4 regions of the Paraburkholderia fungorum genome follow, and region 3 is predicted to be linked to each of the others. Evidence: predicted binding sites of a transcription regulator. Region 3 holds the regulator's gene; each other region holds the start of a gene.

Region 1 (7,690 bases), on a different contig from region 3:
ATCAGAAATCATTCGAAAAGGCGCTTCATTCCATCCAGCCAAATTTCCCGCAGGGCAAGCTCCCCGGCGTGCCGGAGTTCACAAGCGTGTACTACAACATGTCTAAAGGCGACGACTCCCCGCGCGGTCCGTGGAATGAAGGACCGGACTGGGAATTTGTTGAATCACCGGAGCCGGCTGTCGACGGGGGCGACGGATTAGCGAGCGTCAATGTATCGGGCAACGACGTTGAGGTGCTGAGTGCGATGGCTGCACGCACGGCATCCGATACGGCAATAGACCCTGTAACCGGCGCGGACCTAGGTGCAGGACAGGCTGTTAAATAATCAACTGAGGTCCAATGATGAGGGGCGTTGCTTGTGCCCCTTGTCAATCGGTCATGCTTTCTGGCGCGAAGAACGGGAGGATTCGCTGACGCATGCGGTGTGGGACGTCCCCTCACCAATGTCATCTAGGGCTCAATTGACTTCTCACCTGATGCGCCTACAATGAATTTTGCTGCATTGCAGCAAAGGACCTCCCGGTCCTCGGCGTGTGCTCCATGGTCGAAGGACTGACCGATTACGCACTCGTCGTCTCCCCTTATGGAGCAGTCATGAGCACGCTTATTCCCCAGCACGCGTTCGAAGCCCAAGCAGCAACTATTCAGCAACTGTTCGCATTTTCGACGAAGGCCTTCGAAGGCTTTGAGAAGCTAACGGCGCTAAATCTTCAGGTGTTTAAGGCGACGCTTGCCGAAAATCACGCGCTTGCAGTGAAGGCCATGTCCTCGAGGCCCGACGAGTTATTGGCGCTCTCCGCCAGTCTTGGTAAGCCCACTGCGGAAAAATGTCTGGCATATGGTCGGCACGTACAGGAAATCCTCGCTGATGTTCAGGGCGGACTCACTTCAGCCAGTCAATCACAGACTCAGCGCTATCAGAAAGACGCCCGAGGATTCGTCGCAGACCTCACGAAAGCCGCTTCCTCCGCCGCGGACATAGTTGTAACTGAGTGACAGTCTGCGCCGGCAATAACATGTTCGTTGAAGCGTTGAAGGACTACCCGTTTACGACTGTTTCGGCGACTTCACGAAGGCACGCTGGTTCGCCAGAATGCTTAATAAAAAATAGTGCGTCAGGTCAATTGGCGGTCGCGACTTAACAGGCTCCCGCAGACTTTTGGAACATTGGGGTGCCGGCCATTGGCATTCCCGCTGATGTGGTCTACGAGTATCGCTTCGGACGTGCGACACACTTCAGTCTATTTACCATCGGACGGTCTTGTCGGTTGGCAGGGGTGCGCTGGTATCGACTCTGAATATCAGCGGAATATCGCAGTCGAGAATGTCAGTCACTGGAGTATGCTTCGCAGGTCCGACATACTTCACGTCGTTTCGCACTTGCTGGCCGAACCTCAGCACGGCGCGCTTCGCAGTTTCGTTGACAGATGCGTCGCGACGGTTCTGTAGTTCGAAGGCTGCCCCCACCTTCGCCAACTCAGGACCGTCCCGCGATAGAGGAAATAGAAAAATGAAGGCGGCCCGCAAACCTGCAGCTGAAAGACAAATCCGTATTGAAAGCGCTTTTGAGGTAGAACTCGCTGTCGGCGCCTCGCATGTCGAGAGCATGCTGCACGTTGCATCCCGTACAGCATGCATCGAAGACCTGGTGCAGAGCTTTGTACTGCGACACGGAAGTATTGACCTGCACCGATTTCTAGTGGCGCTTGCGGACAGGCTGGACGCGCGTGGAAATAGTATTGGTGCGTTGGCGGTCCGAGAGTCCGCGACATACGGGGCGGTGCCGATAGCAACTCACCTACGCGTGTAAACCCGTCACTTCGACAAGCAGAATCTATCGATTCTGCTTTTGTCGTTCTGCGCCTAGCTATCACGCGGGATTTTCAGATGAGGCGAATATTCAAGTAAGCCGCTCGGTAATTAGTGAGGCATGCGAATTGCGGTCCTCATGATAGCGGGTTCACACCTTCCGGTGCCAACGACCGCTATGCTGAGGAGACAGCCATGCGAAATTCAACAAAGGGATTTTTGATTGCAGCCTTATGTATCGGTATTTCTGGCACTGCATACGCGCAGAGCGCAGGCGGTGGTGCCGGGGGCGGTCAGGGCGGGACAGGTATGAGCAAGCCGAATGCTAGCGGTTCAACCAATACGGTTTCCGGCGCATCCGGAGCAGATACTATGGCGCCGGGCGCAACCACTTCGCACAAGAAGATGCAGAAAAAGTCGAACGCCGCCATGCCGGCATCTGCGACTAACCCCGCCTCAGGCGGCAGCTGAAAGCGTTATGCGCTTAACTGACTTTCTACCGGTAGTCGGGGATGCACAGATAGATAAAGCCTTCACGCGGAAGTTCTGAAGCCGCGTCCCGGCTTATGTATTCGCTTGCGAACCCGATGCATCGGGTTCGCAAGCGCGTTCAATTCGGGCCGGTAGCAGAGCGACGGCTGTCGGTGTGAACACTGCCTAACTTGAAGTTCCGCGTACAGTGCCGGGAGGCCGATGTGACTACCGCTTATGTAGTAAAAACGGGTGAACATTTTCTATGTAGCGCTGAGGACGGTGACATCGGCCTCGCACCTGACATCAAAGAAGCCAAGTCCTTCGCCTCTCGAGAGGAAGCAGAAGAAGCGGCGGACACGCATGCTGACCCCGGATACGAAATCCTGACTATCAGTATATCGGTTCGCTAATTCAAAAATGGTTCGTCTTTTTTGGACAGGCCGGATGGGCAGCGAGATATGCATCCTCGCGATGCGCAAGGCTGAAGCGATGATGCCCGTCAGCCCGACAGCAGCTTCTACTCAGTTCACATTTTTTCCGTAGTCTGATGAAAACTGCGGGTTTCACATTTAGCTAGCGTTTGACGCTACGTTCAATTCTGTGGGACGTCGAGTCAACACGCCGACTGTCAACTCCGACCATCTTCAGTGTCGCGTCAATCATATTCAGCTCCTGACCAAAGTCGAGCGGCCACTCTTCACCGTCGCACCTGACGGTCATACCGTTGTGCATCGATATAACGGAGCGTGCCTTGTACAAAGCATCGACAAGCTTAGTTTCGCGTTCGGCTTCCCGAACCCATTCATCCGCCCTCATGATTCAGCTCCTTTAAATGACGCAGGTCACATGTTCCGTCCGGTCGAATGCCTAACTTCTCGCCCGGCTCCGAATTTCCGCCCGCGACGAACGGGTGCGCATGACACTGTTGGCGATTAACCGCCGCTTTTGACTGCCCTCCATATCCAGCAGGGGCTTCAGCGATAGCTGGGTCAAAGGTTAAAAAGTGTCAGTTCGCTATCGTGGATTTGCGTGTACGATACTGTATAAATATACAGTACATTGATGCCATATGACTAGCGCAGCCGCCACCGCCGAAGAGATACATCCGTCCTTGTGGCGGGCGTCCCAGCTCGCGCGCGGCCGCGGCCGGGTCGTCGAAACAGGCTACCCAGCGCTATCCGCGGAGCTTCCCGGCGGAGGCTGGCCCGTCGGCGCGCTTGTCGATTTGCTGGTCCAGCAAGCCGGCGTGGGAGAGCTAAGACTTTTGCGTCCCGCGCTAAGCGCGACTGCGAATCGGCCTGTTGCTTTCGTACAGCCGCCCCACACGCCAAGCGGACTCGGATTGAACTACATCGGACTTCCCATCGAGCAGGTCCTGCGGGTCAAAGCGCAGAAGACAGCCGATGCACTCTGGTCGGCCGAGCAGATTCTGCGCGCAGGTAGCTGCGGCGCACTCATTTTCTGGACGCAGTACGCGCAAGCCTCATCGCTTCGCCGGCTGCATCTGGCGGCGCAATCATCCGAGACCCTGTTTGTGATGGTCAGACCACTGGCCGCCGCGCAGGATTCATCGCCCGCGCTATTGCGGCTTGCTTTGAGACCATCAGCCGACGGTCTGACCGTCGACATTGTGAAACGACGAGGGCCCTCTCGCGCAGAGCCTCTGTCGATTCCCCTTCAGCCAACTCCTGTTCTGCTTTCCCAACATGCGCGTCTTTCTCGCCGTCCACTTGCCGAAGTTGCCGCTCGAGGTCTTCCGACCGAAGTGGTCACCTGAGCCGCCACATGGGAGTGCCGTGCTCGAGAAAGACAAGGTTGTCATCGCCGACAACGCGGCTCGCGCTGCAGGTGTGCGTCTCGGCATGAAGCGCGGCGGTGTGTTGACGCTATCGCCAGAAACCGAGATGCACGAACGCGACGCGGGCAAGGAGGACGCAGCGCAACGGGAAGTCGGAGTTGCACTGATGCGCTTTTCGCCCGAGGTTACCTTGCTCGCTGAAGCGACCGTCGTGGTCGAAGTCGGCGCCAGCTTGCGGCTCTTTGGCGGGCTGCTTGCGCTGTGTCGCGAAGCGAAGGCTGTACTCAGGACACTCGGGCTAACTGCCCGCATTAGCGCCGCGCCCACCGGTCAGGGCGGATGGCTGCTTGCCAAGTTTGGCAATCGTCGCGTGCTCAAACTGGCATCGCTCGAGCAACGCCTGTCCTTCCTCCCAATGATGGCGGTTCCCGAAGTGCGGCCGTTCGGCGAGTGGTTCTCAGGGCTCGGCTGCGAGACTGTCGCCGACATAAGGCGCCTGCCTCGTGCCGGTTTGCAGAAACGATGTGGTGAACATCTGCTCGACTCGCTGGACCGCGCGTTCGGAATCGCGCCCGAACTGTTCGAATGGCTCGAATTGCCACCCAATTTTTCCGTGCGCATCGAGTTGCCAGACCGCCTCGAGCATGCGGACGGTGCCGTGTTTGCAGCACATCGGCTCATCGTGCAACTGTGTGGTTGGCTGTGCGCCAAGCAACTGGCGGTCACCGGCATCAAGCTCCTCCTCGAACATGAGCGTGGCCGCGACGCCATCGCGCCGACGGCTATCGACATCGCATTGGGCGAGCCTACGTGGAAAGAGGAGCATCTTGTCAGGTTGCTCAAAGAGCGGCTCCACCGCGTTGAGCTTACTGCACCCGTCATCGCATTGCGGCTCGACGCATCCCGGGTGGAGTCCGCGGCGCCTGCTTCAGACACCCTCTTCCCTGAGCCCGGTGGCTCCAAGGAAGACCACGCACGGCTTCTTGAGTTGCTCGTCGCGCGGCTTGGCGAAGAGAATGTTCTTCGGTCCGCACCGAGTGCCGACCATCGGCCCGAGATTGCGAACCGCTGGATTCCAGTAGCTCAAAAGTCAAAGCAGGACGCACTTCCGCTGGGGCTTCCACGGCCGACATGGATGCTGGACAACCCGGTGAGGTTGTTGATGCGTCAGCATCGCCCTTTCTATGGTTCTCCGTTGCGGATGGTCTCGCCTGGTGAGCGTATCGAAGCCGGCTGGTTTGACGGTGAACTGGTGACGCGCGACTATTTCGTTGCGCAGGCGGACGACCAGAGCTGCTACTGGATATACCGCGAGCGCGTCAGCAGTCGCGACGCCGAGGAAGAGCAGCGCTGGTTCCTGCACGGACTGTTCGGCTGATGCGTCATGGATACTACATTCAATGTCCTGCCGGCGTATGCCGAGCTTTTCTGCCTCTCGAATTTCAGCTTCCTGCATGGCGCATCCCATGCCGAGGAGCTGTCTGAACGCGCCGCACAGCTGGGCTATTCGGCGCTCGCGGTGACCGACGAATGCTCGCTCGCGGGGGTTGTCCGGGCGCATGTCGCAGCGAAAAAGGTTGGACTGCCGTTTATCGTCGGCTCGTACTTCCGTCTGGTCAATGCCGATGGTTCGCCAGCGTTCGGACTGATTTTGCTTGCAAAGAATCGTGAGGGCTACGGCAACCTGTCCGAACTGGTCACGCTCGCCCGCACGCGCGCACCAAAAGGCGAATATCGCTTGACACCGCAAGACCTGTCGCGACCCGAAAAGGACTATCGGCACCTGTGCGGGATGCCGGATTGTCTCGCTATCCTCGTACCCGATTTCCCGGCGAAGGAGGACGTCCTCGCCGCACAGCTTGAGTGGCTGGATGACGCCTTTACCGGCCGCGCATGGGTAGGTCTGGCGCTACACCAGCGAGCCATGGACGACATCCACCGAGGCTCGGTCGAGTTTGTTGCGCGCAATCTGGATGTGCCCGTCGTCGCGCTCGGGCACGTAGTCATGCACGTGCGCTCGCGCAAGCCACTGCAGGACACCATGACCGCAATCCGGGTCCGCAAACCAGTGCACGAGTGTGGTTATGACCTCGCACCAAATGCCGAGCAGCATTTGCGCTCACGATTACGTCTCGCCAATCTGTATTCTGCCGACGCGCTCGCGGCGACGGTGGACATCGCGAGTCGCTGCACCTTTTCGCTCGATGAGCTGCGCTACGAATATCCGGACGAACTGGTGCCGTCAGGTTTCACGCCAGCGGGATATCTCCGCCAGGAAACGTACATCGGTGCGCAGCGACGTTTCCCATCGGGCATCCCTCACACTGTCCAGGAACAGATTGAACACGAGTTGGGACTTATCGCCGAGCTCGAGTACGAACCGTACTTTCTGACCGTCTACGACATCGTCCGCTTTGCCCGTGGCGAGCACATCCTGTGTCAGGGGCGCGGTTCGGCCGCCAATTCTGCAGTCTGCTATTGCCTCGGCATCACAGAGGTCGACCCGGCGCGCGGCAACATGCTGTTCGAGCGGTTCATCAGCAAGGAACGCGGTGAACCACCTGATATCGACGTGGACTTCGAGCACCAGCGACGCGAGGAGGTCATCCAGTACATCTATCGCAAATATGGTCGCCACCGCGCAGCGATTGCCGCTGCCGTGTCGACTTACCGGCCACGAGGCGCATTGCGCGAAACCGGAAAGGCGCTTGGCATCGACCCGCAGATTGTCGATGTGGTCGCGAAGAGCCATCACTGGTTCGACACGAGTCAGGACCTGCTCGCACGCTTTGCAGAATCCGGGTTGGACCCGGAGAGGCCACTCATCCAGGCATGGGCGAGACTCGCGTCGCAGTTACTCGGCTTTCCCCGGCATCTGTCCCAGCATTCCGGAGGCTTCGTCATCAGTCGCGGCAAGCTTACGCGGCTGGTGCCAGTTGAAAATGCTGCGATGGCCGACCGTTCCGTCATCGAATGGGACAAGGACGACCTCGAAGCGCTTGGACTTCTGAAAATCGATGTGCTCGCGTTGGGTATGCTGTCTGCGATTCGTCGCACTCTGGACATTGTGTCGGAGCAGCGTGGTGAGCGCTTCGAGATGCAGGATATCCCCCCTGAAGACCCGGCGACCTACGACATGATTTCTGCCGCCGATACAGTCGGCGTCTTCCAGATTGAGTCGCGCGCACAGATGTCGATGTTGCCGCGCATGCAGCCGCGAGCCTTTTACGACCTCGTCATCGAAGTAGCCATTGTGCGACCGGGTCCGATTCAGGGTGGCGCCGTTCATCCGTATCTGCAGCGCAGGCAGGGATTCGAACCGGTCACGTACCCGAGCGACGCGCTTAAGACCGCGTTGGGTCGGACGCTTGGCGTGCCGATTTTCCAGGAGCAGGTCATGCAGGTGGCTATCCTGGCCGCCGGATTCACTGCCGGCGAGGCTGACCAGTTGCGACGGGCGATGGCCGCATGGAAACGCAAAGGTGGTCTGGAAAAATACTACAACCGCATCGTGAACGGCATGCAGGAACGCGGCTATGACCTGGCCTTCGCGGAGGGCATCTTCGAGCAGATAAAGGGCTTCGGCGAATACGGCTTCCCAGAGAGTC
Region 2 (7,690 bases), on a different contig from region 3:
AGGATCACCGGCAAGCTCACCATCAAGGGCAAGTCGCAAACTGTCGTCGTGCCGGTCAGCATTGCAAGCAACGGCGCCACGCAAACCTTCGACGGCTCCGTGCCGATCAAACGCTCGCAGTTCGACGTCGGCACCGGCGAATGGAAAGACACGTCGGTTGTCGCCGACGAAGTGGTTATCAAATTTCACATTGTCGCTTCGAAGAAGTAACGCATCGAAGCCTCACTGAATCGAAGCATCGCAGTATTTTTCTGACATCTGGAGAACATCTTGAAGAAACAATTTTTGCTCGCCACCGGCGCATTGGCTGCTGCACTGTCGTTTAACGCAATCAGCGCGATGGCTGCCGACACGTATCAGCTCGATCCGACCCACACGTACCCGAGCTTCGAAACCGACCACTTCGGCGGCGTGTCGATCTGGCGCGGCAAGTTCAAGAAAAGCAGCGGCACCGTGGTGCTGGATCGCGCGGCCAAGACCGGCACGGTCGACGTGACGATCGACATGACTTCGGTCGATATCGGCAACGACAAGCTCGACGCTGAACTCGTCACCGACAAGTTCTTCGACACCGCGAAGTTCCCGACTGCCGAGTACAAGGGCACGTCGATCCGCTTCAAGGGCGACACGCCGGTGGAAGTGATCGGCACGCTGACGATGCACGGCATCACGAAGCCGGTGAACCTGAAGATCGAATCGTTCAAGTGCTTCCAGAACCCGATGCTCAAGCGCGAAGTGTGCGGCACGGAATCGACCGCGACGTTCAATCGCGACGACTTCGGCGTCGACTTCGGCAAGACTTATGGCTTCAAGATGAAGACCACGCTGCATATCCAGGCTGAAGGCATCAAGCAATAAAGGCGGTTCCTGTCGGCTGATTTCTGGCTGATATACAGGTTGCGGCAACGCGCCGGCAAAGACCGGCTAGTTGCCGTAACCGCTCCATCCGGCTACGATCCTTTTCAACGGATAGCCCTTCAAACAGGACCTTTTCTGCGCGGAACGCCGGATTGAAGCGGCGGTTTGGCAGGACTTACAGGTCATAAATTCCGCTTTCGTTCCATCGCAAAACTTGAGTGCGAATAACCGCCTCAAGCGCCCGCTTTTCCCTCCATTGATACGCAACGCCCGCTCGTAAAGTCGTCGGCAAGGAAATGATTCCTGTCTGGAGACGGTGCGATGCAACAGGTAAAAAATGCGGTTATGTCCGCGACGATCGCTTCGATCGCGGCGGCCGCGATCGCGCTGCCGGGCGCGGTGAACGCGCAGGAAATCTATGTCCACGGCGGCACGCTCGGTGCCGGTGTCGGCGGGGCGCTGTCCCTGAATGCATGGAGCGGCGTGCATGCGGAGATCGAAGGCTTCGGCCTGTCGCATTCATTCGATGTCGACGGCAACCGCTACGACGGTCATCTCAAACTGCTGCAAGGCGGTGCCTATCTCGACTTGTTCCCGTTTGTGTCGAGCGGATTTCGCGTGACGGCGGGCGCGTTGATCAACGACAACCGCCTGAGCGCGCAGGCACAGCCAAACGCGCAAGGCGAGTTCAAGATCGGCGACGACTTCGTTCCGGCCGTGGGACCCGCGCCATCCGCGACCGCCACGCTGCCGCGCGTGATGCCGTACCTCGGCATCGGCTATGGTCACAAACCTGCTTCGAAGGGCTTCGGGCTGACGTTCGATCTGGGCGTCGCCTATGGCCGTCCGCGCACGACATATAACGTGCCGGCCATTTATTCGATGCTGACGTCACAGGCGAACATCGATCAGGAAGAGCAGAACATCAGCAACAAGCTTTCGCGCTACAAGCTTTATCCTGCGGTGCAGATTGGGCTGAGCTACCGGTTTTGAATGGATCTGGGCGCGTCGCCTCTCTCAAGTAAAACTCAACTGAGAAATTCGACTTTGCCCGTATTGAGGTGATACATCGATCCCACCATCTTTATCTTCCCGTCTTTTTCCATCGACGCGAGAATGTCGCTGCTTTTGCGCAGATCGCCGATCGTGTTCAGTACATTGGATCGCGCGACCTGATCCACGAATTCGATATTGCTGCCGCTTCTGTCACCGTCGTATTTCGTCGCGTCTATCGCCGGCTTTATCTTTGCGAGAAGTCCGGTCAGATTGCCGAGCTTGACATTGTCAATGGCGCCCTTGATCGCACCGCAACTGGTGTGGCCCATTACAAGCACGACTTTCGCGCCCGCTGCGGCACACGCGAATTCCAGGCTTCCGGCCAGATCGTCATTGGCAATATTGCCGGCAATACGCGCATTGAAGGTTTCGCCAATACCCGAATCGAGAATGAGTTCGGCAGGCGAGCGCGAATCGATACAACTGAGAATGACCGATGACGGAAACTGTCCGCTGGCGCTTGCGCGCTTTTGCGCGAGGTAGTCATGTCGGTGCGCTGTGCCTGACACAAACCGCTCGTTGCCGCGCTTCATTGCTGCAATGATTTGATCCGGCGTCATGCTATCGCGCTCTTTTTGCGTGAGCGCAGCGGCGCGGGACATGCGCGGAAAAGCCAACCCGAGTGTGCCAAGCGTTGCTGCCGTCGCCATGCCGAATCCCACTTTTAACATTTGACGACGATCAGGTTCTTCGCATTTCAGACAACGGCATTGACCGCGATTCATATGGACTCCGATAAACGTGGACGGTAGGCGCAAAGTCAAGTCTAGGGCGTTTTTCCATATTTCCAAGCGCATTTCAAACGAACTGCAATGAGTTGCGCTGCACGGTCTATCTTGGGTTGCTTTATCTGGGTCGACTCTGAAGCGCTCAGATTTCCGGCGGCAAAAAACAGCGCGGAGAACCTGCAACGAATGTTGTGCTTCATGCTCGCTGAAAGCGCTGTGTAGTGAAGGAGTGTCGACGAAAAGCGGCCAGCATTACGCGTCTCTATTCATCTTAGAGAGCGGCGGTTTGTGAGCGGCATGGAAGTCTATGGGCGTGCGGGAGATGCGCCTGCTGAACTACCTCGAGAAGATGCGCTTCGGCCATTCTCTTCCGATGCTGGCGAATCACGCGCGATCTCCTGAATACCAGTAAAATACTGTATAAATACACAGTCCACCAGATTCCGATTGCGTCCCACGGCGATATGCGTCAAACCCCTGTTGCGTCCAGCAACACACCCAAAGACCCCAAGCAACGTCACATAAGGACATTGGTCAATATGTTGTGCAGTGTGGCGGTACAGTCGTCGTGAGCAGTCAGCCCATACGTCGCATCGCGCATGTCGACATGGATGCGTTCTATGCGTCTGTAGAACTGCTCCGCTATCCCGAGTTGCGCGGCCAACCCGTTGTCATTGGCGGCGGCCGCAATGCCGCACCCGAGCTCCTGCCCGATGGCACGCGCCGCTTCGCCAAACTCCGCGATTACGCCGGGCGAGGTGTCGTGACGACATCGACGTACGAGGCGCGAGCGTTCGGCGTGTTTTCGGCGATGGGCATGATGAAGGCGGCGCAACTCGCGCCCGATGCGGTCCTTCTACCCACCGATTTCGACTCGTATCGACGTTACTCGCGCCTGTTCAAGGACGCAGTGCGGACATTCACAGACCAGATCGAGGACCGCGGAATCGACGAGATTTTCGTCGACCTCACTCTGGCGGAGGGTGAATCGCATGTGCTCGGCGCTCGTATCAAGAACGCGGTTCGGGAGGCAACCGGCCTGACCTGCTCCATCGCAATTGCGCCGAACAAACTGCTTGCAAAGATCGGCTCCGAGCTGGACAAACCCGACGGGCTGACCATCCTCTCGATGTCGGACCTCGAGTCACGCATCTGGCCGTTAGCGGCAAAAAAGATCAACGGCATTGGGCCGCGCGCCAGCGAGCGTCTGGCCGGCCTCGGCATTGTGACGGTAGGTGACCTGGCCTCAGCCGACCTCGGGCTGTTACAGGAAAACTTTGGACGAACTTACGCTGCATGGCTGGCGCGAATAGCGCACGGTGAAGATGACCGTGAGGTCGTCGTGTCGTCGGAACCGAAATCGATGAGCCGCGAAACCACGTTCGAGCGCGATCTGCATCCGCGTCATGATCGCCCGGCGTTGTCCAGTTCGTTCACCGGGCTATGCGTGCGGGTCGCCGAAGATCTGGTGCGGAAAGGATATGTGGGCCGCACGGTGGGCATCAAACTGCGTTATGACGATTTCCGCACCGTCACGCGCGACCTGACGCTGGACGAGCCCACCGCCGACGCCGCCGAAATCCGGCGCGCGGCGACCGAGTGTCTACGCAGAGTGGAGTTGAACCGCAAGCTGCGGCTGCTTGGCGTGCGCGTAAGCGCGTTGACGCCGGCCAGCGCGGTCACGCCCAAACCGCGCCTGCCGGTTCAGGCCGACTTGCCTTTTGCCAGCGACGAATAACCCGCCGCTTGAGCCGTCCCACCAGCGTCCGGGCGTGCCGCGTGCAACTCGCTTTCCACCTGCGACGCCGCGACCGAAAACGCAAACGTATTGATTCCATGCGCGCTATGCGCCGACACCGTGCCGCGATGCATCTCCGCAATCGCCTTCACGATCGCGAGACCCAGCCCGTGATTTTCACGGCTATTCGTGCGCGAGACTTCGGCGCGATAAAAACGGTCGAACAGATGTTCGAGAATGTCCGGCGGAATCGGCTTGCCTGGATTAGCGACCTCGACGCGCACACGCTCGTCCTCGCGCACGATCGTCACGCTGATCGCCACACCTGGCTCGCAATGCTGGATCGCGTTCATCAGCAGATTCGTGCATGCGCGGCCGAATAGCGAACGGTTGACCCGCGTCATCGCGTCGCCGCGCAGCGTGGCGTGCACGCGTGCTTCTTCGAGCGGTATCTCCAGAAACTCCAGCGTATGCGCGACCTCGGCGGCCAGCGACACGTCGATCAGCCCCGTTGCCCGTTCGCCCTGATCGGCGCGCGCGAGGAACAGCATGTCGTTGATGATCGCGCGCATCCGCTCGAACTCTTCGAGATTCGATTGCAGCGTATGACGCAGATCGTCGACCGTGCGATTGCTACGCGTCAACGCGACCTCGGTCTGACCGATCAGGATCGTCACCGGCGTGCGCAACTCGTGCGCGACATCGGCGTTAAACGATTCGAGCCGGCCATACGCGCCGTCCAGCCGTTCGAGCGCGCCGTTGAACGAATTGGCGAGGTCGTTCAGTTCGAGCGGCAACGACGCAGTATTCAAACGCTGCGAGCGATTGTTCGGACTCACCGCCGACGCATCGCGCGTCAAACGTGTCAGCGGTTCGAGGCCGATTCGCGTGACCGAGTAGCTGAGCAGCAGCACGGCGAGACTGCCGAGCGCCGATAGCGCGGCGAGCGCCGAGCCGAACACGCGCATGGTCCGCACATTGGGCGAATAGCTGACGCCCACCTGCAACTGGACTGTGGGACGCGCGGCGCTGGCCGGTATCGTCATCGTGGCGATCAGCATGTCGGGGCCGCCGTCGGCGGGTGTTACGCGCTGATAGCCGCCGGGCCAGCTACGCACGACCGTGCCGACCACCGGCTGGCCGTAGTGGAAGCCGGGGTCCGTGCTGGTCGCCGCATACACCGTGCTGCTGTCGTGCGGCGTCATGTCGGTGAGTTTTTCGCGGACCATACGCCACTTTTCCGGCGTGACTGCGTGAAACACGATGATTCGCGCGATCTGCGTGCGGTCGTCGAGCGATTCGCGCAAATGATGTTCGAGTTGCGTGCGCAACACGAGAAACAGGCCGGTGCCCACCAGCGTGAACACGAATAGCGCGACGAACGCGAACATCAACGCAAGGCGGCGGGCGATCGACCGGTTCATGATTGCTCCGCCTCCTCGCGTACTTCGAGCACGTAGCCCATGCCGCGCACGGTGTGCAGCAGTTTCGACGGGAACGGGCCGTCGAGTTTCGCGCGCAATCGCTTGATGGCGGTCTCGACCACGTTGGTATGGCTGTCGAAATTGACGTCCCACACGAGTTCGGTAATGGCCGTCTTCGACAGGATGTCGCCTTGCCGGCGCGCCAGCACGCTCAGCAATTGAAACTCCTTGGCGGTCAGATCGAGGCGTACGCCGTCGCGCGTCGCACGGCGGCCAATCAGATCGACGAACAGATCGCCGACCGAAATCAGCGTCGATTCCTGCGAACGCGTGCGACGCGCAAGCGCATGCAGCCGTTCGACCAGTTCGAGGAAGGAGAAGGGTTTCGTGAGGTAGTCGTCTGCGCCTTCGCGCAGGCCGCGCACGCGGTCGTTCACGTGATCGCGCGCGGTCAGCATGATGACCGGGGTTGACTTGCGCATGCGCAGCGCCTTGAGCACGCTGAAGCCGTCGCGCTTGGGCAGCATCACGTCGAGGACAATCACGTCGTAGTCGAACTCGGTGGCCAGATGCATGCCCTCCTCGCCGTCCAGAGCGATGTCGACCACCCAGCCCTGCTCTGTCAAACCGGAGCGCAGATAGTCCACGACCTTGTGCTCGTCTTCAACAATCAGCAATTTCATGCGCGTCCCCTTGAATTTGCATTATACGAAACGCCCTGAATTTCCTCCTGCTCGCCGGCAATCATCATCGCGCGCGACTCACCGTGCGGGAGCCATCGCCTCCTTCGAATCGTTGGGCTGGTTGCCGGCCGGTGCAGCCGACACCTCGGTGCCCGCCTCCCAGCCACCGCCGAGCGCCTTCACCAGCGACACCGACAGCGTCATCTGCTGGCCATGAATCTGCACGTCCTGGCGTTCGCTGGTGAGCAGCGACTGCTGCGCGGTGATCACATCCAGATACGCGACGAGGCCGCCTGAATAGCGGTCATTGGCGAGCGACAACAAACGTTGCGCATCGGCCACCGCTTCGTGCGACTGCGTTGCCGCGCCGTCCAGCACCGACAGTCCGGTGATGCCGTCCTGCACCTGCTGGAACGCGGTGAGCACCGTCTGACGATAGTTCGCCTCGGTGGCCTTGTAGCCCTCGCTCGCATATTTGACGTTGGCCGCACGACGGCCGCCGTCGAACAGAACCTGGCCGACCGTCGCGCCGAGCGTCCACATCAGCGTGGGCGCGCTCAGCAGGCTCGCGAACTGCGTGCTTTCCCAGCCGATGCTCGGCGTCAACGTCAAACTCGGGAAGAACGCCGCCTTGGCGACGCCGATCTGCGCGTTCGCGGCAGCCATTGCACGTTCCGCCGATGCCACGTCGGGCCTGCGTTGCAAAACATCGCTGGGCACACCGAGCGGAATCGACGGCACTTTCACGTCGAGCACTTTCGGTGCGATCGCGAACTGCGGCGCGGGCACGCCAACGAGTGCGGCGATCGCGTGTTCGTATTGTGCGCGCTGATTCAGCAGCAGTTGCGCCGACACCCGCGTCGAATCGAGCAGCGACTTCTGCTGCAATACGTCGAGCCCCGATACCGAGCCGAGATCGTGCTCGGAGGTCACATAATCGAGCGCCTTCTGCTGCAATTTCACGGCCTGATTCAGCACGTCGATCTCGGAATCGAGTTCGCGCAGCGAGAAATAATCGGTGGCGAGATCGGTGGTGAGCACAAGCCGCGCGTTCGCGAGATCGTCCGCCGATTGTTCCGCCGACGCCTTCGCGCCCTCCACCTGCCGACGTATCCGGCCAAATAGATCGGTGTCGTAGTTGATGGTCGGACCGAGCTGCACGTTGTTCTGCACCGTCGACATGGTCGGCGTGTCGTAATTGGT
Region 3 (7,690 bases):
CGATGTGCGAGCGGCCCGTGAAGTCCTGGTCGTACGTGACGATCGGGAATTCGGCGATCTCGTCGAGCGTCAGGTTTTCGCGGCCCACCAGCGGGTGTCCCTTCGGCACGACCACGATGTGATGCCACGAATAGCACGCGAACGTGACGATGTCCGGGAAACGGTCGAGCGCTTCGGTCGAGATGCCGATATCCGCTTCACCGTTGATGATCATCTGCGCGATCTGTTGCGGGCTGCCCTGGCGCAGCGCCAGATGCACCTTCGGGAACACCTCGGTGAACTGGCGGATCACCTTCGGCAGCGCGTAACGCGCCTGCGTGTGGGTGGTCGCCACGACGAGGTGACCGCTATCCTGATCGGCGAACTGACGCGCGACGCGGCGCAGATTTTCCGCGTCGAGCAGCATCCGCTCGATCAGTTGATGCACCGCCTTGCCCGGCTCGGTCAGGCCCGTCAGACGTTTGCCGCGTCGAATGAAAATGTCGACGCCGAGTTCGTCCTCCAGATCCTTGATCTGTTTCGACACGCCCGACTGCGACGTGTACAACACGTTCGCCACTTCGGTCAGATTCATGTTCTGACGCACGGCTTCGCGCACGAAGCGCAATTGCTGGAAATTCATCGTTGTCTCTCCGGTTCAGCCAGAGTTAAGTTATTTGAGTTCTTGGATTCGGCTAAAACGCCAGTTTCTGTTGCATTACCGTCTTTGTGCTTGCGCGATCGTCACGCTCACTGCGCAGGAAAAACGCGCAGCGCACGCGGCACTGCCGTCACGCCGTCGCCAACCGACAGTTGCAGTTCGCGCCACGATTCGCGGTCGAGTTCGGCTTCGAGCAGATTGCCCTCGCGGCCCGCGAGTTCGACCCGCACCGAGCCGCCGAGCGTGACCACGCGCCGCACATCGACAACGATGCCTTCGCGGTGCCCCGCTGCCTGCGGATACAACTGCAGGTCGTGCGGCCGCACATACGCGAATGCCGGGCCGCTGAAGCCGGCCGTGACCGACACCGGCAGCGCCGCGCCGTCGACGACGAAACCGCTTGCATCAACGTTGCCGTGCAGACGGTTCGCCGCGCCGAGAAACTCGTAGACAAACGAGGTTTGCGGATGGTCGTACACGTCCTGCGGACTACCCACCTGCTCCACATGCCCGCGATTCAGCACGACGATACGGTCGGCCACTTCGAGCGCTTCTTCCTGATCGTGCGTGACGAAAATCGTCGAGATATGCAGATCGTCATGCAGACGACGCAGCCAGCTACGCAGCTCCTTGCGCACCTTCGCATCGAGCGCGCCGAACGGTTCGTCGAGCAGCAGCACCTTCGGCTCGACCGCCAGCGCGCGCGCCAGCGCAATCCGTTGCCGCTGACCGCCCGACAATTCCGACGGATAGCGCTGCGCCAGCCAGTCGAGTTGCACGAGCTTCAGCAGTTCATGCACTTTCTCGCGGATCACCGCTTCCGACGGACGCTCCTTGCGCGGCTTCACACGCAGTCCGAACGCGACGTTCTCGAACACCGTCATATGACGGAACAGCGCGTAATGCTGGAACACGAAGCCCACTTCACGCTCACGCGCGCCGACCGTCGCGACGTCCTGCCCTTGCAGCACGACCTGGCCGCCGTCCGCGTATTCGAGACCGGCGATCACGCGCAACAACGTGGTCTTGCCACAACCCGACGGCCCGAGCAGCGCAACCAGTTCACCCGGCGGAAAGTCGAGTGAGACATTATCGAGCGCGACGAAATCGCCGAAGCGCTTTTGCAGGTTACGAACGGTGATACCCATTACAGCTCTCCTTGCTTGAGCGGGTGTTGCTGCGGTGCATGCGTGGTGTTGATAGAGGCGGAAGCGCGCGGCGACGTTTGCGCGGCCTGCGCGATCGGACCTGCGTACGCGGGCACGTCGCGCGCGTCCGACAGTTCCGCCGACATATGACGCTCGGCCAGCAGCTTCAGGCCGAGCGTCACGAGTGCGAGCAGAGCCAGCACCGACGCCACGGCGAACGCCGCCGAGAAGTTGTATTCGTTGTAGAGAATTTCGACGTGCAGCGGCATCGTGTCGGTCTGTCCGCGAATGTGGCCGGACACCACCGAGACCGCGCCGAACTCGCCCATTGCACGCGCGTTACACAGAATCACGCCGTACAGCAGGCCCCATTTGATATTGGGCAGCGTGACGCGGCGGAAAATCTGCCAGCCCGACGCGCCGAGCACGTGCGCGGCTTCTTCTTCGTCGTTGCCTTGCGCCTGCATCAACGGAATCAGTTCGCGGGCGACGAACGGGAACGTGACGAAGATCGTCGCGAGCACGATGCCCGGCACCGCGAAGATGATCTGCACGTTGTGGTCTTCGAGCCACGGGCCGAACCAGCCTTGCGCGCCGAACATCAGCACGTAGATCAAGCCCGAGATAACCGGCGACACCGAGAACGGCAGATCGATCAGCGTCGTGAGCAGCGCCTTGCCACGGAATTCGAACTTGGCGATACACCACGACGCCACCAGACCGAACACGAGGTTCAGCGGCACCGCAATCGCGGCAGTAATCACGGTCAGCTTGATCGCGGACAGCGCGTCCGGATCGGCGAGCGATTCGAAATAGAAGCCGATGCCCTTGCTGAACGCCTGATAGAACACGGAAACCAGCGGCACGACGAGGAACAGCGCGAGGAACAGCAGCGCGACGCCAATCAGAATCCAGCGCACGACAGGACGCTCGGTGACGGGATCGGGCCGGCGCGCGACGTTCAGCGGCGCACGCGGCGCTATGGCGGCTGCGCTTGCGTCATGCGCGCCCTGCGCTTCATTCACGGAACGGCGGCTCATTGCACACCTCCGCCGATTGCCGCGACACTCGGCACGCTCGAACCCGGCGCCGGCCCCGCGCTACCGCGCTTCGTCCGGCGCTGCAAAAACCATTGCAACGTGTTGATCAGCAACAGCATCAGGAACGACACCACCAGCATCACCACGGCCAGCGCGGTCGCGCCCGCGTAGTCGTACTGCTCGAGCTTCGTGATGATCAGCAGCGACGTGATTTCCGACTTCATCGGCACATTGCCGGCAATGAAAATTACCGAGCCGTATTCGCCGAGCGCACGCGCGAACGCGAGCGCGAAACCCGTCAACAAAGCCGGGAAAACCGCCGGCAACACCACCCGACGAAACGTCAGCCAGCGCGTCGCGCCCAGGCACGCGGCGGCCTCTTCCTGTTCGCGCTCGAACTCTTCGAGCACCGGCTGCACCGTACGAACGACGAACGGCAAGCCGATGAAGGTCAGCGCAACCAGCACGCCCGCGGGCGTAAACGCAATCTTGATGCCGAGCGGTTCGAGAAACTGCCCGATCCAGCCGTTGCCCGAATAGACCGCCGCCAGCGAAATACCGGCCACGGAAGTAGGCAGCGCGAACGGCAGATCGACCACGGCATCGACAATGCGCTTGAACGGGAAGGTGTAACGCACCAGCACCCACGCGACCAGAAAGCCGAACACGGCGTTGATCAGCGCGCCGCCGAGCGCGGAAAAAAACGTCAGCCGGTACGACGCGAGCACGCGTGGCGAAGTAACCGCGCGCACGAACTGGCTCCAGTCGAGCGTGGCGGTTTTCAGGAAGGTCGCCGCAAGCGGAATCAGCACCACGAGGCTCAGATAAGCCACCGTGATGCCGAGAGTCAGGCCAAAGCCGGGCAACGCGCTCGGCTTCCGGAAGGTGAACGTCGTCATGCTGGATACTCTTTCAGGTTGATGCTTGCGTTTTTGATCACTGGCTTCGCTCGACGTTTGCGGCCACCGTACGCCGGTTAGCCAAAAGCGCGCCCACTGGGCGCGCTCGGAAGTGGCGCGTTGCCGCGCCGCTTTTTACCTCTGCCTTGCCAGGCATCGGCGGAATTACTGAGGCTGGTAGATCGAATCGAACACGCCGCCATCGGCAAAGTGCGTTTTCTGCGCATTGGTCCAGCCGCCGAACGAGTCGTCCACCGTGTACAGCTTCAGCTTCGGAAACTTGGCGGTCAGCTCGGCCGGCACCTTGTTCGAACGCGGACGGTAGAAGTTCTTCGCCGCGATCTCCTGGCCTTCCTCGCTATACAGGAAGTTCAGATAAGCCTCGGCTAGCTTGCGCGTGCCGTGCCTGTCGACCACCTTGTCCACCACTGCCACCGGCGGCTCGGCCAGAATGCTGACCGACGGCACGACGATTTCAAACTTGTCCGGACCGAATTCCTTCAGCGACAGGAAGGCCTCGTTTTCCCACGCGATCAGCACGTCGCCGATACCGCGCTGCACGAAGCTGGTGGTCGCGCCACGCGCGCCCGAATCCAGCACGCCGGCATTCTTGTAGAGCTTGCCGACGAATTCCTTCGCCTTCTGGTCGTTGCCGCCCGGCTGATGTTCGGCATACGCCCATGCTGCGAGGTAGTTCCAGCGCGCGCCGCCCGAGGTCTTTGGATTCGGCGTGACGATCGACACACCCGGCTTGATCAGATCGTCCCAGTCCTTGATGTGCTTCGGGTTGCCCTTACGCACCAGGAACACGATGGTCGACGTGTACGGCGACGCGTTGTCCGGCAGGCGCTTCTGCCAGCCCTTGTCGACGATGCCCTTGTTGGCGAGCGCATCGATGTCATAAGCCAGCGCAAGCGTGACGACGTCGGCCTGCAGGCCGTCGAGCACCGAGCGAGCCTGCGCACCCGAGCCGCCGTGCGACTGCTTGAAGGTGATGGTCTCGCCGGTCTTCGCCTTCCATTCCTTGCCGAATGCCTGATTGACGTCCTGATACAGCTCGCGCGTCGGATCGTAGGAAACGTTCAGCAGCGTCGTGTCGGCATGCGCCTGCGTGATTCCGCCGACGACGCTCGCCGCGCCGAACGCAAGCGCCGCGATCAGTTGCTTCGTTTTACCCGCCAGTCCCGTGTTCCGATGGTTCATGCCAACTTTCTCCGCGTGTGGTCCGCTGAAAACAGCGTGTGATGTTGTTTTGCGTCGCGGTCACGTGCACATGAGCGCCAACTCGGAGGCCAGTCTATCGAAGGGCTTTCATCATTAAAAATAATGTTTATTCATTCTTTAATACGTAAAAGTGGTAACGACAGCGGGATAAGGCGTTGCGGCACGAAAACGGGTGTTTCAGCGTCCTATGTCGACGCTGGAGCGGCCCCGTTCGTGACGAACTTAAAGTAAAGCTTGAAATGCGCCGAATACTGTATAAAAATACAGCTACCTGTTCATACATACAGTGGCCATGACAAAACTCACCGCACGACAGCAGCAGGTTTTCGATCTGATCCGCCGGGCGATCGAACGCTCCGGTTTTCCGCCCACCCGCGCAGAAATCGCCGCCGAGCTGGGCTTCAGCTCAGCCAATTCGGCAGAAGAGCATCTGCGCGCGCTTGCTCGCAAGGGCGTGATCGAACTCGCGGCCGGCGCATCGCGCGGCATCCGCCTGTTGCCGGGTCCGGACGACGCACCGCATCAGTTCACCCTGCCGCATCCGAGCATCATGCAGCTGTCGCTGCCGCTCATCGGCCGCGTGGCTGCCGGTAGTCCGATCCTCGCGCAGGAACATATTTCGCAGCATTTCGCATGCGACCCGGCGCTGTTCTCGAGCAAGCCCGACTACCTGCTGAAAGTGCGCGGGCTGTCCATGCGCGACGCAGGCATCTTCGACGGCGACCTGCTTGCGGTGCAAAAGAAGAGCGAGGCCAAAGACGGCCAGATCATCATCGCGCGACTCGGCGACGACGTTACGGTCAAGCGCCTGAAGCGCCGACCGAACGGCCTCGAGCTGATCGCGGAAAACCCTGATTACGAAAACATCTTCGTCGAGACCGGCAGTGCGGAATTCGCGCTGGAAGGAATCGCCGTCGGGTTGATTCGTCCTGGCGAGTTCTAAGCGCTCGCGCTTAGTTCGTGCACGCGTCACCGTTGTTTCGCTTGCGCCGGTTCGCCTAACCAACGCTGCATCATTGCTGCATCGCCTGGAGAGACTCATGGAACGCCTTGCCCGCCTGCTGCCTTTTCGCCAGTTCGGTCGTCTGCGCCATCTGCGCAAGCTTGTGCCTTGCTCAAGTTCGTCAATTGAGGCGCCGGGGGCGAGCACTCCATCGCTGTTCGACTCATCGGAAAGCGCATCCAGCTTGCCCTCGTCGTTGCCGGCTTTTGCTCGCGTGTCGTTGAATTCAAGCCTGAATATGACGGAGCCTGCACGGCGCGCGCCGGTGCGTGTTTATCACGGGCCGTCGCGACTCATCATGGTCGGCACGGTCGATGCGGTATGCCGGATGATCGATCACTGCATTGCAGAAGAAGCCAATGTTCATGGCGTGGTGTTCGAGGGGTAAGCGGAGCGCGTGTGGGTTTCCCGTGCGAACCGTGAACCAGCCTTGGGTTAGCAAGTGGCTTTGTAAGACAGCTGTCTTACGCAGTTATGCATGTGATTGCGCCACGCGATCACACCGCACATTGCACATACCCAGCCAATTGCTGCATGCGCTTTTCGGGGCTGCCACTAAGATATTTGCATAGAATGGGATTGTTCTTGCGGGGCAGTGGTCCACATTGACATCCAACCTGATCGGAGTCCCATTCGATGACAGTTCCGACACGCATGAAGGGCAGCGAGGGTAGCGCAACCCGTCCGCTGATCATCACGTTGATCGTGATCGTGGTAATCGCCGCGCTGGGATTTGCCTACGCATCACCGTATATCGCGCTGAGAAACCTCAAACGTGCAGCCGATGCGCGTGACGCGCAAACCGTCAATCAATACGTCGATTTTCCCGCTCTACGCGACAGCCTGAAGCAGCAGATAACGGGCATGCTGACACGTCGGCTGGACGCCGATGCCAACAGCAAAATGGCCACCATCGGCGCGATGATCGGCGTCACGTTGATCGGACCGCTGGTGGATTCCTATGCAACCCCAGACGGCGTCGCGGCATTGCTGAATGGCATGCCGCCGCGTGGCAATCCGGGCGAGCGGCCACCCGCGCCGCCTGATGCCAGCAATGCACCCGCAGCAGATGCGGCAACCTCCGCTCCGACTGGAGACACAGCCAGCGCTACGCAACCGCCAGCGCGGGAGACTACGGCGGGTTATCGCGGCATCAACGAGTTTGTCGTGACCTACCGGCGTGGCGAAGGTGACGCAAATTATTCGGCAATCTTTCAGCGCGAAGGTTTGTTCACCTGGAAGCTCACGGCGATCAATCTGAACGAGTGATCCGCTGGCCTGAAACTCAGGCCAGCCTCCGTTTCATTGTCAGGGACGTGCGCGGGTTAGCGCATGCCGACGCCATCAACCGCGTCGACATGCTTCAACGTTGCACAGAACATCGCAGCCGCATCAGACGGTTTCGCCTTTTATCAAAGCGAAACCGTCACGCCGCCCCTTTCCCAGACATCAAGCCGCAGCGGCTTGCTGCTGCTCCTGCGCGGACGAGCAGGCCACCAGAATGCTGCACGAAACCCGGTCGAGCAGCGGCGTATTACCTGCGCCCATCCACCATCTGGACAAGCCCGTCCGGCAGCGGTGCCCCACCACCACAAGGTCGACATTCAACTCATTGGCGAGATTCGCGATTTCGTCAATGGGATGGCCGAACGCGAAATGCCCCTGCGCGCTGACGCCGCGCTCCGTGAGCCAGTTCACCCCTTCCTGAAGAATATCGCGAGCGGTCTTTTCGAAAC
Region 4 (7,690 bases), 360 kb from region 3:
GTGCGTCGATATCGTCCTTATCCCACTCGATCACGCTGCGGTCTTTCATCGTCGCGTTCTCGATCGGCACAAGCCGCGACAGCTTGTCTTTCGCGATCACAAAACCGCCGACGTGTTGCGACAGATGACGCGGAAAAGTGCGCAACTCGTTCGTGAGACGAATCAGATATTGCGTAGTGTGGGAGTTGGCATCAAAGCCCGCTTCGGTCAGATATTTAGCGACCGCGTCCGGGCCGTCCCACCACTGCTGCGACTTGCTGATCCGCTCGATCAGCGACGCCTCCAGACCCAGCGCCTTGCCGACGTCCTTCAATGCACTGCGCGTGTGATATGTAATCAGCGATGCCGTCAACGCCGCCCGATGGCGACCGTACTTCGTATAAATATATTGGATGACCTCTTCGCGACGCTGATGCTCGAAGTCGACGTCGATATCGGGCGGCTCATTACGCGCGCGCGAGATGAATCGCTCGATCAGCATGTTCATACTGATCGGATCGATTTCAGTGACATGCAGGCAGTAACAGACAATCGAATTCGCCGCCGACCCTCGCCCCTGGCACAGAATGTTTCTGGAGCGAGCGAAACTCACGATATCGTGCACCGTCAGAAAATACTTTTCGTATTTCAGATCGGCGATCAGGCTCAACTCCTTTTCGATCTGGCCGATTCGTTTCAGGTCCATGCCTTGCGGCCAACGTTCCATGGCACCGGCCATGACCAGCTTGCGCAAATAACTCGACGGCGATTCGCTGGCGGGCACCAGTTCTTCGGGATATTCATATGCAAGTTCCGTAAGCGAGAAGCGGCACAGCGCGGCGACGCGCAATGTTTCTTCGAGCGTGTCCCGTGGATACAGCTTGCCGAGCCGGACCCGAGTGCGCATGTGCCGTTCCGCGTTCGGTTCGAGTGCGTGACCGCATTCAGACAGCGGCGTGACGCGGCCGATGGCGGTCATCGTGTCCTGTAAGGGCTTGCGCGATCGCGTGTGCATGAGCACGCCACCCGCTGCGACCAGGGGCAATCCGCTCGCTTGCGAAATCATCCGCAACGCGTCGATCTGAAGATCGTCGCTGCCGGTTTGCCATAGTTCAAGCGCGATCCACGCACGCCCTGCCGCGAACGATGCGAGCCAGTGCGCGCAATACAACGTATGCGAGAGCGTTGCCGTACGCTGCGGCACGAGGAGCAACACGCAATCGGGCAACGTTTTCAGATGCGCCAGATGTGGGAGTGCATCGGTGAAGTCCGATGGGCCGAGACGATAGCTGCCCTTCTCCGCGCGCGATCGCGCCAGCGTAATTAGCTCGGAGAGGTTGCCATATCCATTGCGGTTGATTGCTAACGCGACCAGCGTGCAGAACGGTTCGCCGTTTTCATCGGTCAGGTTGAGTTCGCTGCCGATGATGAGGTGGGGGATGGGTTTTTGCGGTTCGGGTTGGGCGTCGGCGTCGGTCTCTGCGGTTTCTGGTTGCGCTTCAGGAGTTCTTGCTTCGTTTCTTGCCGAAGATTTTCGCGTCTCTTCGTGCGGAACTGCGGCTTCTTTTACGTCTTCAGCGGAGATTGGTGCTTCTGTACTTTCTGCGGCTTCGGCTGCCGTCTCCTTCTCACGCTCTTTCCGTTGACGTTCCCGCTCCTCGCCTATTTCTTTCAGCCTCACATGAGCCCGCACGACACCCGCCAACGAGCATTCGTCAGTGATCGCGAGCGCGCTGTAGCCGCGCGACATGGCCTGCTCAACCAACTCATGCGGATGCGACGCGCCGCGCAGGAATGTGAAATTAGTTAGGCAATGCAGCTCGGCATACGGCGGCAAGTGTGCCGTGGACGGCTGTTGAGCAAGTTGCGATGACTGGAAAATGTTCACCACACTCAACCGAACAGGCCTTGCAAATACCATTCGCCCTTCTCGGTACGCTCCCGATACACCCAGAACATGTGGCCGCGATCGTCGGCGGCAACGTAATAATCCCGTTCGACAATATCGCCGTCCCACCACCCCGCTTCAATCCGCTCGGTACGGGTCAGCATTTTCAACGGACGACGATAGACCGGGCGCTGGTCGCGCATCATGAGGCGCAATGGTTTGTCGAGCATCCAGAGTGGGCGCGGCTGGCTGGGTAGAGGGGTGTCGGGCAATGCCAGACTGTGTTGAGGGTTGGCTGGGTGAGGGAGTATGGGGGCTTGGTTGGTCGCGTTGGTCGCGTTGGTCGCGTTGAGGTCAACAATGTTCTCAGCCATAGTGCCCGAATCTACCGCGGCTGCTCTCGCCATCACCTCGCCCTTCATACGCGCGCCTTCTTCGGCATTCTTCAACTCGTCGATCAGCCAGGTCTTATCTTCCCGAACCTTCGTCCGCCCCTTCGCCGACGAACGCCTCTTGCGCGAAAACGCCTTCGCCTGATAAGCCTCGACGCTCATTGCCCGTTCAGGGCGATGATCGTCCTGCACCGACATCTGCAACACATTTTCAGGCCCCAATCGCGCGCTCAATCGTTCGAGCAGGCGCGCAATCGAATCGCCGTCCGATTCGGGCATCGGAAACAACGTATCGGATTTCCCTGCATATTCGACAATCTGATCTGCAACCAGCTTCAACTCGATGACCGGCGCAGCCAGAACCGTTTGATTCAACTTTTCCCGCAATAGCCAGATCAGATGATCCGCGTCACGCGACGGGATCGCCCACGCGACGTTCAGGCTGGATGTCTTCGGAGCATGACGTGATGCCAATTCATGCTCCATCAGCAAGGTATAACCACTGAGTGCCGCATGATGCGCACTCAGCCAGCCGGCCAGTTGCACGATCAGCCGACGCGCGGCGAACAGCAACGCGTCCGCGTTATCGACACGCGACGGCAATTCCAGTTGCGCATGAAACGATGCCGGCGCACGAAACGCTTCGCGCGGATCGGCACGAGTGCCGTACGCCTGTGCCAGCAGGTCCAGGATGCCGCTACCAAAACGCCGCACGACACCCGTCCTTGGCAACCGACGCAAATCGGCGAGCGTAATGCAGCCGACATGCGCGAATGCATCACGATGTACCTGCGCTACCGGCAATAACGAAACCGATAACCCATCGAGAGCACACTCGAGAGAACTCTGCTTGATCACATGCCAGCGATGTCGCTGCCGGCCAACGCGCGCCTGCGCCAATAACCACGCGCCCCAGGCTGTTGGTGCACAGGAGATGCGCGCCGTATAGCCGAACTCCGCCACTGTCGCAGACACTCGTAACAACAGCATGCGCAAGCCGCCAAACAATCTCAAACCGGAACCGACTTCCAGCAACAAGGTGTGAGCCTCGGCGAGCGACACTTTCGGCGTGTATGTCAACAGCGCGAGCGCGATCGCCTCGAATGCCTGAGTCTCACGGCCTATGTCGGCGGCTAGCAACTTCAATCCTGGCGCAAGCGCCAACGCAGAGGAACGCGAATGACCGGCCTGCACTCCTGCACACAATGCGTCGAAATCCGGCAGCAGAATGTGTGCGTGATCAGCCAGCGCATAACAATTCCCCGCGGCGGCGTCCTGGACATCCTGAGCTTTGCTTGCCTCGTCGCACAACTCATACCGCTTCGGCTTCGCGAGCGAACCATCCGGACGCGGAACGAGAGGCTTCACTGCTTCGAGCGACAAGAGTGGCAATGTGATTGCGATCCACAACATGTTTGACCTCGGGGTCCTGGCGGCTGCCGGCTCCGTTTTCCGGTAGCAAAACGCCTTGTAACGGCAAAACGAGACGCAGAGGTGCGGCGAGAGCGGGACCACGACGCTTGAAGATATCGATCGACAAAGCGATCTCCTGCAACCATTGGCGACGATTGATCGTCTGCGCATTAGGAGGCAAAAGTGGCTCGCAAATTATTCGCAAAGGCGCGGGTGAAGATTGCGTGGCGACCTCGGCAGGCCTGATCAAAAAGGCCAGCGCTGTCGATTCCTGAGCGGCCACTTGCAGACGCCGGACCTTGTCGGCGCGCACATTCGGCAGCCATACCAGAACCGCGCCGATGCCCTCCTGCTTCAATGCCTGAGTAGCCGCCCACAAAGCCTGATCCTCACCTGAGCGCACCCATAAGACCCGCTCGACATCGACACCCCAGGCTCTCAAAGCCGCAGCACATGGCTTATAGGGAGGCGCAACGAGCATGACATGCCGCCCGGCCTGCTTTGTCAGATGGCAAAGCGCATGAGCCAGCAGACGCACCTCCCCCACCCCACAATGTTCGATCAATAACTCGGTCAGACTGCCAGCCGACCAGCCTTGCCCCGGCAGCAGTTGATCTAGCGCCGTATAGCCGCTAGAAATTACGCGAGACTCTGCCTCGGCAATCTCATTGCCCTGCCACACCTGACGCCGCAATTGCGACGACAGCGTAGCCGTCACAAGCTGAATCGCTGCCGCCATAGACACGCTCGTAGAAAGGAAATGCTCACCCTGCTCAAAAATCGAGCAAGCTTGGGAGATGAGTTGATACTGTATATTTATACAGTACTTTGCAGGAAATGTTAAGGACGAGTGGCGCAGCGAAGTGTCACGATTCTTATTTTAATTTTGTCAGACAGTTTGATTTACGCGGAACTCCGAACGATACAGTAGTGAGTTAAATTTCCGCTTTGTGCGCCCCTTCGTGAGCGCCCGACCATCTCGTCGTGAGTTGCGTTAACGGTCTCGGAGCATCGTGTCCCTTTTAAATAGGGAACGGGTGAACACTGTCGAAGAAGAAGTAGTGCTTGGCCGACGTCGGGATCCGCACGATAGCGCGGAATTCAAAAGCCTTGGTAGTGGCCGGCCGCCGAAGACCTGTTGTATCGCTTGCCGCCATCGCGTTGAATCACAAGCTAAACGCGAGGCTGTCAGGGCGCTGGGGGAGGAAGAACAAAGGTAGACGGCCAGTGCGGGTGCGGGCACGGGCGCTTAAGTAACGTTGTGCGATGATTACGGCAGGTGGAAGACGTCGTTCCGGCAGAGCATCACTGAAATGGGATGTGCATCACATGCGAGACCGAAATTCTTTGATCTGCATGCAAATTACATGCATGCCCGGTTGCAGGGCTGGCTCTCCCGCCCTTCTCTTCCTTTCGCTGTGCTTTACGACATCGAGCACGAAGCGTGCGGTCCCCATGACCAGCAAAAAAACAGTGTGCGAGAGGCCTTACGAATGGATGGTTACGCAGCGCAAGCTAGTTGCTTGTAGGCGACCGGCAAACCCGCCTTGACGAATTGAATTATCGAACAGGGTCCGCTGGTTGCCAGCGATGAGGCAGTAATGTCGCGATATCGCTGGCCCTGTGGGTTGGCAGCTGTGTGAGGACGTCTTTCAGATAGGCGTGTGGTTCGTGCCCATTCAGTTGCGCTGAACGTAGCAGACTCATGATGGCTGCGGCTCGTTTTCCGGCTCGAAGTGAACCAGCGAACAACCAGTTCGACCTGCCAATAGCCCAAGGGCGTATCTGGTTCTCAACCCAGTTATTGTCGATAGGCACGTGACCATCATCGAGATAGCGGGTCAGCGCATCCCATCGTTTAAGACTGTAATCCAGCGCTTTGGCAATTGCCGAGCCTTCCGACACCAGCTTGCGCTGCGCCGTCATCCATTCGTGAAGTGCGTCGCAAACCGGTTTGGCCCGACTTTGCCGGAGGGTGTAGCGTTCCTCAGCTTGCAGTGTTACGGCATCACGCTCGATGTCGTAAAGCGCAGCGAAGAACGGCAGCGCCTGCGCGGCGATCTGACTGCTGTGATTAGTGTGCAGATCGAAGAACTTGCGTCTCGCGTGCGCCGCACATCCGATTTCAGTGATGCCCTGCTGGAATCCAGCCTTGTACCCACTGTAGTCGTCGCATACCAGTTTGCCTTGCCAGCCAGCGAGGAACGCGCGGGCATGTTCGCCTGCACGGCTGTCGGCGAAGTCGTAGACCACGGCGCGCAGTTCACTGTAATGCGTCGGCGTATATGCCCACAGATACGCGCGATGTGTCTTGCCTTTGCCCGGACTGAGCATCTGTACCGGCGTCTCATCCGCATGCAGCACACCCTGCTGCAGGATTTCCTGGTGCAGCGCGTCGACCAGCGGTTCTAGCTGCACGCCGCACGTGCCGACCCATGCGCCCAATGTCGAGCGCGGAATCGCGACGCCTGCTCGCCCAAAGATCTGCTCCTGACGGTACAGCGGAAGGTGGTCGGCGTACTTGGCAACCAGCACTGACGCCAGCAGTCCCGCGGTCGGGATGCCCTTGTCGATGACGTGCGCTGGCACCGCAGCCTGAATCAGTGTTTCGCAGTGTCTGCACACCCACTTCCCACGGATATGCCGCTCCACGGTGAACACGCCCGGCGTGTAGTCCAGCTTCTCGCTGATGTCTTCGCCGATGCGCACTCGCTCGCAGCCACACTGGCATACGGTGCTCTGCGGTTCGTGGCGAATCTCTGTGCGTGGCAATTGCGCCGGCAGCGCGGCACGCTTCGGCTGTTGGGGTAGCGGCCCGGTGGTGTCTTGTGGCTGAAGTTGCTCGAGCTCAACTTCAATGGCGGCGAGATCCGCGTCAATCGCCTCATCCAGCAGATTCATCTGATCGCGGCTGACCTGCTCGCTGCGCTTGCCGAACTGATAACGTCTGAGAATCGATATCTCGTGGGTCAACTGGTCGATCCGGGTCTGCCGGTAGCGTAGCTCCCGCTCTTTCTCACCGACCTCGCGGGTCTTCTCCTCGATCTCCCGGTCCCTGTCTTCGACGCGCGCAATCAATTGTGTGGCGAGCGCACGCAACTGTTCCGGGCTAAGAGCATTGAGGTCGGCTGGCAGGTCCATGCAGACGAGTCTGCCAGAACCCCGGAGAGCGCGAAAGCGCGACTGTTTACGTCCCTGGCGTCTTCAAATGACACGGATCACACCGTTCGCGCCGATGCGCTGCCACGGCAAACCCACTACCAGACCTTCGAGCTGTTCCTGCGTGAGCGCGTATTGCCTGGGCTCGCTACCGGCGCGCGGCCAGACGAATTGGCCCTCATTCAGCCGTCGCGCGGCCAGCCAGATGCCAATCCCATCGTGAACCAGGACCTTCAGGCGGTTGGCCCGCCGGTTGGCGAACAGGTACGCATGGTGTGGATGCGCGGCGCCGAACACGTTGATCACCCGACCCAGTGCCGTATCGAATCCGGCCCGCATGTCCAGCGGGTCAACTGCCAGCCACACCTGATCAATACGGATCATGCGAGCCACTCGCGCAGCCAGGCGGCGCATTGCGCTGCCTCTGAGGTTGGCCAGCTCACCGTTATCGACAGGTCCGCGCGACGCACCTCGACGCGAATCTCAGCTGTACGCGTGTTTCGCATCTCAAGTGGCAGCGGTACAAATTCCGGTGTCGGTGTCCGCGCCGCTGATGGGGGCGCTGTCAGGTCGCTACGGGCCACAAGCACACAATCGTTCGTTTCGGCCTGCTCGACCCAGCGTCGAAGCAGATTGGCGTTCAGCTTGTGGTGCAACGCGATAGCCGCGAGCGACACCCCCGGCCCCTGGCAAGCTGCCACAACCTGAGCCTTGAACTCGATACTGTAGCGCCGGCGTCGTCGACGGCCAGGCACTACTCCTTCTTCAATAGTGTTCACGTGTCCACCTATTTAAGTGCACACGATGCTCCCACGACTTTCAGCGCAACTCAAGATGAGATGACCGGGCGCTTACAGTT

What was found. Region 3 encodes LexA, which represses DNA repair genes until DNA is damaged. Its sites were predicted from a motif close to ACTGTATNNNNATACAGT; they were not measured.
Region 1: the regulator LexA is predicted to act here: its motif matches at 3,323-3,340, upstream of imuA (translesion DNA synthesis-associated protein ImuA).
Region 2: the regulator LexA is predicted to act here: its motif matches at 3,058-3,075, upstream of dinB (DNA polymerase IV).
Region 4: the regulator LexA is predicted to act here: its motif matches at 4,480-4,497, upstream of imuA (translesion DNA synthesis-associated protein ImuA).

Annotation. Positions count from the first base shown of each region.
Region 1 covers NZ_FNKP01000002.1:1,587,922-1,595,611, forward strand. Annotated here, with positions in the region: gene BLS41_RS22990 (manganese catalase family protein) at 1-326, shown strand, start outside; gene phaP (TIGR01841 family phasin) at 596-997, shown strand; gene BLS41_RS23010 (hypothetical protein) at 2,006-2,281, shown strand; gene BLS41_RS23015 (hypothetical protein) at 2,506-2,694, shown strand; gene imuA (translesion DNA synthesis-associated protein ImuA) at 3,354-4,061, shown strand; gene BLS41_RS23030 (Y-family DNA polymerase) at 3,991-5,460, shown strand; gene BLS41_RS23035 (error-prone DNA polymerase) at 5,467-7,690, shown strand, end outside.
Region 2 covers NZ_FNKP01000002.1:762,928-770,617, reverse strand. Annotated here, with positions in the region: gene BLS41_RS19495 (YceI family protein) at 1-210, shown strand, start outside; gene BLS41_RS19490 (YceI family protein) at 271-858, shown strand; gene BLS41_RS19485 (hypothetical protein) at 1,180-1,851, shown strand; gene BLS41_RS19480 (carbonic anhydrase family protein) at 1,887-2,639, opposite strand; gene dinB (DNA polymerase IV) at 3,211-4,380, shown strand; gene BLS41_RS19470 (heavy metal sensor histidine kinase) at 4,347-5,804, opposite strand; gene BLS41_RS19465 (heavy metal response regulator transcription factor) at 5,801-6,487, opposite strand; gene BLS41_RS19460 (efflux transporter outer membrane subunit) at 6,566-7,690, opposite strand, start outside.
Region 3 covers NZ_FNKP01000001.1:1,843,702-1,851,391, reverse strand. Annotated here, with positions in the region: gene BLS41_RS08175 (CysB family HTH-type transcriptional regulator) at 1-622, opposite strand, end outside; gene BLS41_RS08170 (sulfate/molybdate ABC transporter ATP-binding protein) at 730-1,788, opposite strand; gene cysW (sulfate ABC transporter permease subunit CysW) at 1,788-2,828, opposite strand; gene cysT (sulfate ABC transporter permease subunit CysT) at 2,825-3,727, opposite strand; gene BLS41_RS08155 (sulfate ABC transporter substrate-binding protein) at 3,893-4,930, opposite strand; gene lexA (transcriptional repressor LexA) at 5,244-5,894, shown strand; gene BLS41_RS08145 (hypothetical protein) at 5,992-6,342, shown strand; gene BLS41_RS08140 (DUF2939 domain-containing protein) at 6,591-7,223, shown strand; gene BLS41_RS08135 (universal stress protein) at 7,404-7,690, opposite strand, start outside.
Region 4 covers NZ_FNKP01000001.1:1,479,572-1,487,261, reverse strand. Annotated here, with positions in the region: gene BLS41_RS06595 (error-prone DNA polymerase) at 1-1,900, opposite strand, end outside; gene BLS41_RS06590 (Y-family DNA polymerase) at 1,873-3,672, opposite strand; gene imuA (translesion DNA synthesis-associated protein ImuA) at 3,572-4,411, opposite strand; gene BLS41_RS38280 (IS66 family transposase) at 4,932-5,201, shown strand; gene tnpC (IS66 family transposase) at 5,233-6,813, opposite strand; gene tnpB (IS66 family insertion sequence element accessory protein TnpB) at 6,877-7,215, opposite strand; gene tnpA (IS66-like element accessory protein TnpA) at 7,212-7,586, opposite strand.